Regions from separate parts of the Caballeronia sp. KNU42 genome, predicted to be linked through region 1. Evidence: predicted binding sites of a transcription regulator. Region 1 holds the regulator's gene; the other holds the start of a gene.
What was found. Region 1 encodes HrcA, which represses chaperone genes, less so after heat shock. Its sites were predicted from a motif close to TTAGCACTCNNNNNNNNNGAGTGCTAA; they were not measured.
Positions count from the first base shown of each region.

Region 2: the regulator HrcA is predicted to act here: its motif matches at 1,804-1,830, upstream of ACSOSP_RS09695 (co-chaperone GroES).

Region 1 is NZ_CM132388.1:3,484,410-3,488,609, forward strand. It holds gene recN (DNA repair protein RecN) at 1-980, opposite strand, end outside; gene ACSOSP_RS15745 (NAD kinase) at 988-1,890, opposite strand; gene hrcA (heat-inducible transcriptional repressor HrcA) at 2,112-3,131, shown strand; gene hemH (ferrochelatase) at 3,322-4,200, shown strand, end outside.
Region 2 is NZ_CM132388.1:2,185,778-2,189,977, reverse strand. It holds gene ACSOSP_RS09700 (sugar transferase) at 104-934, opposite strand; gene ACSOSP_RS09695 (co-chaperone GroES) at 1,910-2,200, shown strand; gene groL (chaperonin GroEL) at 2,306-3,946, shown strand.

The sequences.
Region 1 (4,200 bases):
TCGGCATGCTCCTCGGGCAACGCTTCGGGTTGCATGCGGAACTTGCGCGCAGCCGAATGCAGTTGCTCCATCCGATGCTCAACCTGCGCGAGGCGGTTCGGATCGAGTTCGAGCCGCTGCGCATAATGCGAGAGCGAATACGACGCTTCCTGCAATTGAATCTCGGCAGGTTCGAGCGAAGCCAGCACGTCGGCAAGGGCAGGGTCGATATCGACCAGACCGCGCAGCTTCGAGACGATGGAAGAGAGTTGCGTGATCATGGCTTCGTCCGACTCGGACAGCGCGTTCAGCGCACCTTGCACACCGTCGATCAAACTCGCCGAATGCGATAGCCGATGATGCTCGGCGCTCACTTCTTCCCACTCGCCTGGCTGCGGCGCGAGTTTGTCGAGTTCGCTCAACTGCCATGCAAGACGCTCGCGCTCCAGTTGCAACTCGCGATCGCGGTTTTGCGCCAGTTCGACTGCCTGCGTGGCGTCGCGCCAGACCCTATGCGTCCGCGCCACTTTTTGCGCTGAATCGAGAAGGCCCGCGTGGGTATCGAAGAGTTCGCGCTGAGCGTCGGGACGCATCAGCAATTGATGCGCGTGCTGGCCGTGGATGTCGACGAGCATTTCGCTCAGTTCACGCAACTGCACGAGCGTCGCCGGCGTACCGTTGATAAACGCCCGCGAACGCCCGCTCGAATCGACCACACGGCGCAGCATGACGGTGTCGGCATCGCCAACTGCCAGCGCGTGCTCGTCCAGCCAGCGCGAGACTTGCGCGTGGGTCGAAAACTCGGCGGTGATGTCCGCCCGCGCTTCTCCGGTGCGCACAATGCTGGCGTCGGCCCGCGCGCCGAGCGTGAGCGCGAGGGCGTCGATGAGAATCGACTTGCCGGCGCCGGTTTCGCCTGAAAATACGGTGAAGCCGCGCTCGAACTCGAGGTCTAGCGCGGCGACAATGACGAAGTCGCGAATCGAGAGATGACGGAGCATGGGCGTCTTAGAGTTTCGTGGCGTCTTCGTGCGAGGGATATTCGTTCCAGTGCAGCTTCTTGCGCAGCGTGGCGTAGTGGCTATAGCCAATCGGGTGCAACACCGGCACGGTATGGCGCGAACGCCGCACTTCAATGGTGTCGTTCAATTCGACAGCGGTAAACGACTGCATGTCGAAATTCACGTTCACGTCGCGCCCGCCAATAATCTGGATATCCACCTGAGAGTCGTCGGGTAGCACGATCGGACGGTTGGACAGTGAATGCGGCGCAATGGGCACCAGTACGAACCCCTGCAATTGCGGATGCAGGATCGGTCCGGACGAGGACAGCGCGTACGCGGTCGACCCCGTGGGTGTGGCGACAATCAGCCCGTCCGAGCGCTGGTTGTACATGAAGCGTCCATCCACCGACACGCGCAGTTCCGCCATGCCTGAGAAACCGCTCCGATTCACCACGACGTCATTGAACGCCAGCGCGTGATAGATCGGCTGGCCGTCCCGGACAATGCGCGCTTCCAGCAAGGTCCGCTCTTCGCGCTCGAAACTGCCGGCGAGCATCTGCGGCACGAGCTCGTGCATTTCGGCCAGCGTGATGTCCGTGATGAAACCGAGCCGCCCGTGGTTGACGCCGATCAGCGGCGTGCGATATGGCGCGAGCTGCCGCCCAATGCCTAGCATGGTGCCGTCGCCGCCGAGCACGACCGCCACGTCCGCGCGCGCGCCAATTTCCTGTGCGCTCAAGGCCGGGTAGTCGGTCACGCCGACGTCATCCGCCGTTTCGGTTTCGAACACGACGTCGAAGCCGCGTTTCACGATGCAAGCGGCGAGCGCCGTCAGCGGCTCCCTGATGCCGGGCGTATTGTTGCGCCCCACGAGCGCGACAGTCTTGAATTGGGTCCCAATTTCCATGCCGGCATTACACCATAGGTGAGTGTCGAAAAGAACCGTGCGCCTGCCCGCGGCGCTTAGGAGTTGTGTGTATACGCCAAGCCCCGGGCGCGACGGGGAATTGTCGCTAGAATGGTGTGGATCATGAATTGATGACGGGTGAATGACAAACCAGCCTCAACCGTCGTCGCCCTTTTTTGCTGTGCTCGCTGTTTCCTTACACGTTGAGCTAAAATTTCCCCATGCTAGACCCCCGTGCCCAGACCCTCCTCAAGACGCTGATCGAGCGCTATATAGCCGAAGGTCAGCCGGTCGGTTCCCGCACGCTGTCGCGCTACTCCGGCCTCGAGCTCAGCCCTGCCACCATCCGCAACGTCATGTCGGACCTGGAAGACCTTGGCTTGGTGGTGAGTCCGCATACGTCGGCGGGGCGGATTCCCACGCCGCGCGGTTACCGGCTCTTCGTGGACACCATGCTCACCGTCGAAACCACCGACGACGAAGCCATGACCTCCGCCGTCAAGATCAAGCTGCAGGGCGGCGAGCCGGCGAAGATCGTGGCTGCCGCGGCGAGCGTGCTCTCGAACCTGTCCACGTTCGCTGGCGTCATTCTCACGCCGCGCCGCAGCCACATGTTCAAGCAGATCGAGTTCATGCGCCTGTCCGACAAGCGCATCCTGCTGATCATAGTGACGCCTGAAGGCGACGTGCAGAACCGCATCATGGCCACTCAACGCGACTACTCGCCGTCGCAGCTCACCGAGGCGTCGAACTATATCAACGCGAATTTCGCCGGGCTGTCCTTCGACGAAGTACGCCGCCGACTGCGCGAGGAAATCGACGCGTTGCGCGGCGACATGACCTCGCTCATGCAGGCAGCGGTGGCCGCGAGCGTCGACGAAACGGATCAAGGCGACACCCTGCTGATTTCTGGCGAGCGCAACCTGCTGGAAGTGGCGGATCTTTCCTCCGACATGGCGCGGCTGCGCAAGCTCTTCGACGTGTTCGACCAAAAGACGAGTCTCCTTCAATTACTCGACGTATCGAGCCACGCGCAAGGCGTGCAGATTTTTATCGGCGGAGAGTCGAATCTCGTACCGATCGAGGAAATGAGCGTTGTGACAGCGCCCTATGAGGTGAACGGGAAGATCGTAGGTACGCTGGGGGTGATCGGACCCACGCGGATGGCATACAACCGCGTGATTCCAATCGTCGATATCACCGCGCGCCTGTTGTCCCTCTCGCTCAGTAGCCAGCAATAGTGCGATAAGTCTGCAATAAGCCGTCTGCCGGTCCGGTCCGCAAAATGCTGCGAAGCCCTCCGGCAGACAACCCATCTTGCCTTGCCCCAGCCTCGTTCACCACTCGGCCGTTCGGTCGATGTTGCGTTCCGAAACCCGCCGCTATAATGGGTTTCACTTACTTCCACGGGCTTCACAGCCTCTTTCCTTTATGCGCTACGACCTCGAGTTGCCTTCGCAGCCTTCCGCTTCGCATCGCGTTGCGGTGCTGCTGATCAACCTCGGCACGCCGGATGCGCCCACGCCCAAGGCGGTGCGCAAATACCTCGCGCAGTTCTTGTCGGACCCGCGCGTGGTGGAAATTCCTGCGCTCGCGTGGCAAGTCATCCTGCGGTTGGCCATCCTGCCGTTCCGGGGCCGGGCGTCGGCGAAAAAATATGCCCAGGTCTGGCTGCCCGAAGGCTCGCCGTTGCGTGTGTATACGGAAAAGCAGGTTGAGGCGTTGCGGCGGTTATTCATGGTGAACGACTATCACGTGATCGTGGACTACGCCATGCGCTACGGCACGCCCGGCATTCCGGCCATGATGAATCAACTCAAGCTGGAAGGCGCTGAGCGCGTACTGCTCGTACCCATGTATCCGCAATATTCGTCGTCGACCACGGCCACCGCGTTCGACGACGCGTTTAATGCCTTGCGGCGCGTGCGCAATCAGCCGGAGCTGCGCACCATCCGCCAATATGCGGACCATCCGGCCTATATTGGTGCGCTGGCCGAGCAGGTGCGGGACTATTGGCGGCATCACGGCCAGCCGGACTTCGCGGCCGGGGACCGGCTGGTGCTGAGTTTCCACGGCGTGCCAAAGCGCACCATGGATCTTGGCGATCCATACCATGATCAGTGTCAACAGACCGGCTCGTTGCTGATGGCGGCGCTTGGGTTGTCACCGGTGGAATGCCGGGTGACATTCCAGTCGCGTTTTGGCCGGGCAGAATGGCTGCAGCCCTATACAGCGCCGTCGCTCGCCGAACTCGGAGCCGCAGGCGTGAAGCGGGTAGACGTCTTCTGCCCTGGGTTTACGTCGGATTGC
Region 2 (4,200 bases), 1.3 Mb from region 1:
GTCCCACCTGTTTCTTCATCGTACCCGATGCCACCGCGAGCTTTCGAGGTGGCATCCTGTTTGCCAAATCACGCGACCTGCTACGTGCAGGATTGGTCAATATTCAATACGCCCCGTCTCTCTTGAAGATGACTTTGAACGTTTTCAGCAAAATTAATATGTCGAGCGAAAGCGAACATTCCTTGGCGTAAGAAACATCAAGCGAAACCCTTGTCGCATAGTCAACATCATTTCTTCCGCTGACCTGCCACAAGCCTGTCATGCCCGGTTTGGTCTCGAGATAATAGTGCACGTCGGCGCCATATCTTGCCAACTCCTCATCAACTATCGGCCGCGGACCAACGAGGCTCATGTCGCCGCGGAGCACGTTCCAGAGTTGAGGAAGTTCATCGAGACTGGTGCGGCGTAGCAACCGGCCGATCGGTGTTATCCGGATATCGTTCTTGAGCTTGAAATCCCGCTCCCATTCCTCGCGCGCTTTCGGATCGGTTGCCAAAAGGTGCTTGAGGACTACGTCCGCGCCGGTGACCATGGAGCGGAACTTTAAACACCGGAATTTTCGGCCGTTGCGGCCTACCCGAAGGTGACCGAAGACAGGGCGGCCTCCGTCGCTCATCACAATGGCGCCCATGACGAGCAGGATAGGAGACATGGCAATCAGCAAGGATGAAGCGCCGACAATATCTATCGTCCGCTTGACGACGTTCCTTGTCGTAAGCGACAAAGCCATGCCGCGAGCGATTGATTCGTCAGATTGAAACCCTTGGCTAGCTGACACATCGAGAGATGCGTCCGGTGAGCCTGCATCCAGGCAGGTTGTTGAGTCGGGCAAGCTATCTCCGCGAGACACGGATAATTCACGACTGTGGGCTGCCGGAATACTGGCGGGCATAAGATGTCTCGACATGGCGCGTTTCTCCATCAGCACTTTCATTTGCATCTCTCTTTGGTGAGTCCATGGCTATGTTTATACCTTCCGCCGAAAACCCAGAACGTGCGTTGCCACACGGAAATGCGAGAGCGCCGATTCATTCCCCTCACAACGAAGACAAAAGAGGCAGCATGATGACAATTCGGCTAAATCGATGTGTTTTTTAGCGGCTAAAAGGGCTGTTTTAAGCCGCAAGGCGCTCAAGATCCGAATATCGTCTAACCAATCACCGGGCAGTACTAATCGCCGCCGAGGAGCGATTTGGCTGAGCGTTTTCTGATAGTTGACGGTGAATCAGATTAGTCACCCGAGAGACGCTGTTCGGATCGTCACGGGTATCGCATTTCGTCAATAAATTTGATTCAGTGTTTAAACACAATTACGGTCGAGTGCGGCGACTGAGCAGGGAGAATGTGTAGCAAAACTAAGTAAAATCAAAATATCAGGCTCTCGTTAGGACATTCCTATTCAAGGAGAGATCGCGGTTCCTCTTGGCGTCTGTCGCAAAGTGCAGCGTTCGTTGTTCGATGGAGTTATGCCGCCGTATTTCCCAATGCGGCTTCCGTGACGTTCATCCCCGACCGGCGATGCTCAGGCGTCTTTTACGCCAATTGTCCGAAATGCACTATCCAACTGCGCTCCAGGTCATTGCTCGACAATCTTCCTCAGTATCCGCATATCGGCCAAATGAGGGTAATTACCTAGTTAGTCTTGCCGGCAAGTCATTGTTTTCCAGGACATGGAGCTGCCGGATCGGCGCCTTCCCGTCTCCAGCGCGCAGCCCCAGATCCGAGGCCTGTCACGGCTCGACACATATTTCTCGTCCCTCGCCGATATCCCTTCTTGAATTTACCGAGCGGTGTGCCATATACTTGGCACTCGTCGCACGAGAGTGCTAACAGTTTTCCGGCCGGTGGTTCTGTGAGCCGCCGGACGGGTTTCCCGCGTTTTTATAGTCTCAGTTAGAGAGGAGTGTGTATGAACCTTCGTCCTTTGCACGATCGCGTCATCGTCAAACGTCTGGATCAGGAAACCAAGACTGCCTCGGGCCTCATCATCCCCGACGCCGCAGCTGAAAAGCCGGATCAAGGCGAAATCCTGGCAGTCGGCCCGGGCAAGCGCGATGACAAGGGTACGCAAAACGCCCTCGACGTCAAAGTGGGCGACCGCGTGCTGTTCGGTAAGTACGCTGGTCAGACCGTCAAGGTCGACGGCAATGAACTGCTCGTGATGCGCGAAGAAGACATCATGGCCGTTCTGGTCAAGTAAATTCACGCCCATTTGGCTTTTCCGGCCGGACGATCGAACCGCTCAAGCGGTTCTCGCCTGGCCTCATGAAAGCCAGAAAACTGAAACGAATCAAGGAGTTTGAATATGGCAGCTAAAGAAGTCGTATTTGGCGATATCGCCCGTGCAAAGATGGTTGAAGGCGTGAACATCCTGGCCAACGCGGTCAAGGTCACGCTGGGCCCGAAGGGTCGCAACGTGGTTCTGGAACGCAGCTTCGGCGGCCCGACGGTCACGAAGGACGGTGTTTCGGTCGCTAAAGAAATCGAACTGAAAGACAAGCTCCAGAACATGGGCGCGCAAATGGTGAAGGAAGTTGCTTCCCGCACCAGCGACAACGCCGGCGACGGCACGACGACAGCTACGGTTCTGGCCCAGTCGATCGTCCGCGAAGGCATGAAGTACGTTGCATCGGGCATGAACCCGATGGACCTGAAGCGCGGCATCGACAAGGCAGTGACCGCTGCTATCGAAGAACTGCGCAAGATCAGCAAGCCTTGCACGACGAACAAGGAAATCGCTCAAGTTGGCGCGATTTCGGCTAACAGCGATTCGTCGATTGGTGACCGTATTGCTGAAGCAATGGACAAGGTCGGCAAGGAAGGCGTGATCACGGTTGAAGACGGCAAGTCGCTGGAAGACGAGCTGGACGTGGTTGAAGGTATGCAATTCGACCGCGGCTACCTGTCGCCGTATTTCATCAACACGCCGGAAAAGCAAACCGCGATCCTCGAAAACCCGTTCGTGCTGCTGCACGACAAGAAGGTGTCGAACATTCGTGACCTGCTCCCGATCCTGGAACAAGTTGCGAAGGCTGGCCGTCCGCTGCTGATCATCGCTGAAGATGTCGAAGGCGAAGCTCTGGCTACGCTGGTTGTGAACAACATCCGCGGCATCCTGAAGACCGTTGCTGTGAAGGCTCCGGGCTTTGGCGATCGTCGTAAGGCCATGCTGGAAGACATCGCGATCCTGACCGGCGGTCAAGTTATCGCGGAAGAAACCGGCCTGACGCTGGAAAAGGCTACGCTGGCTGAGCTGGGTTCGGCTAAGCGCATCGAAGTGGCGAAGGAAAACACCACGATCATCGACGGCGCTGGCGAAGCATCGAACATCGAAGCGCGTGTCAAGCAAGTGCGCACGCAAATCGAAGAAGCGACGTCGGACTACGACCGTGAAAAGCTGCAGGAACGTGTCGCCAAGCTGGCTGGCGGCGTTGCAGTGATCAAGGTTGGTGCTGCGACCGAAGTCGAAATGAAGGAAAAGAAGGCACGTGTTGAAGACGCACTGCACGCAACGCGCGCAGCTGTGGAAGAAGGCATCGTGGCCGGCGGCGGCGTTGCGCTGATCCGCGCTCGTCTGGCACTGAAGGACCTGAAGGGCGACAACGCAGATCAGGACGCCGGCATCAAGATCGTGCTGCGCGCGATGGAAGAGCCGCTTCGCCAGATCGTCACGAACGGCGGCGAAGAAGCCAGCGTCGTGGTGGCAGCAGTTGCAGCAGGTACGGGCAACTTCGGCTACAACGCGCAAACGGGCGAGTACGTCGACCTGGTGGAAGCCGGTGTCGTGGACCCGACCAAGGTGACGCGTACGGCACTGCAAAACGCGGCATCGGTGGCAGGTCTGCTGCTGACGACCGACTGCGCTGTGTCCGAACTGCCGAAGGACGATGCTCCGATGGGCGGCGGTATGCCCGGCGGCATGGGCGGTATGGGCATGGACATGTAATTTCGGGCCTTGCCTGAATTACAGGGCGACGCGGGCTTCTTCGGGAGCCCGGCGAACACCCAAAGAAAAAAACCCGCGTCGGCAACGACGCGGGTTTTTTTACGTGGTGCGCCCAGCTGGAAACATCCGCTTAAAAGCGCATTTCCTGTATTTACCGGATGAAGGCCAGAGTCAGCAAAATTGTGAGGGAGCGCGCACGTAAAGCGCTTCATATGCCTGCCATAACAACGCTTTACATCTTGCAGAAAGTCTCT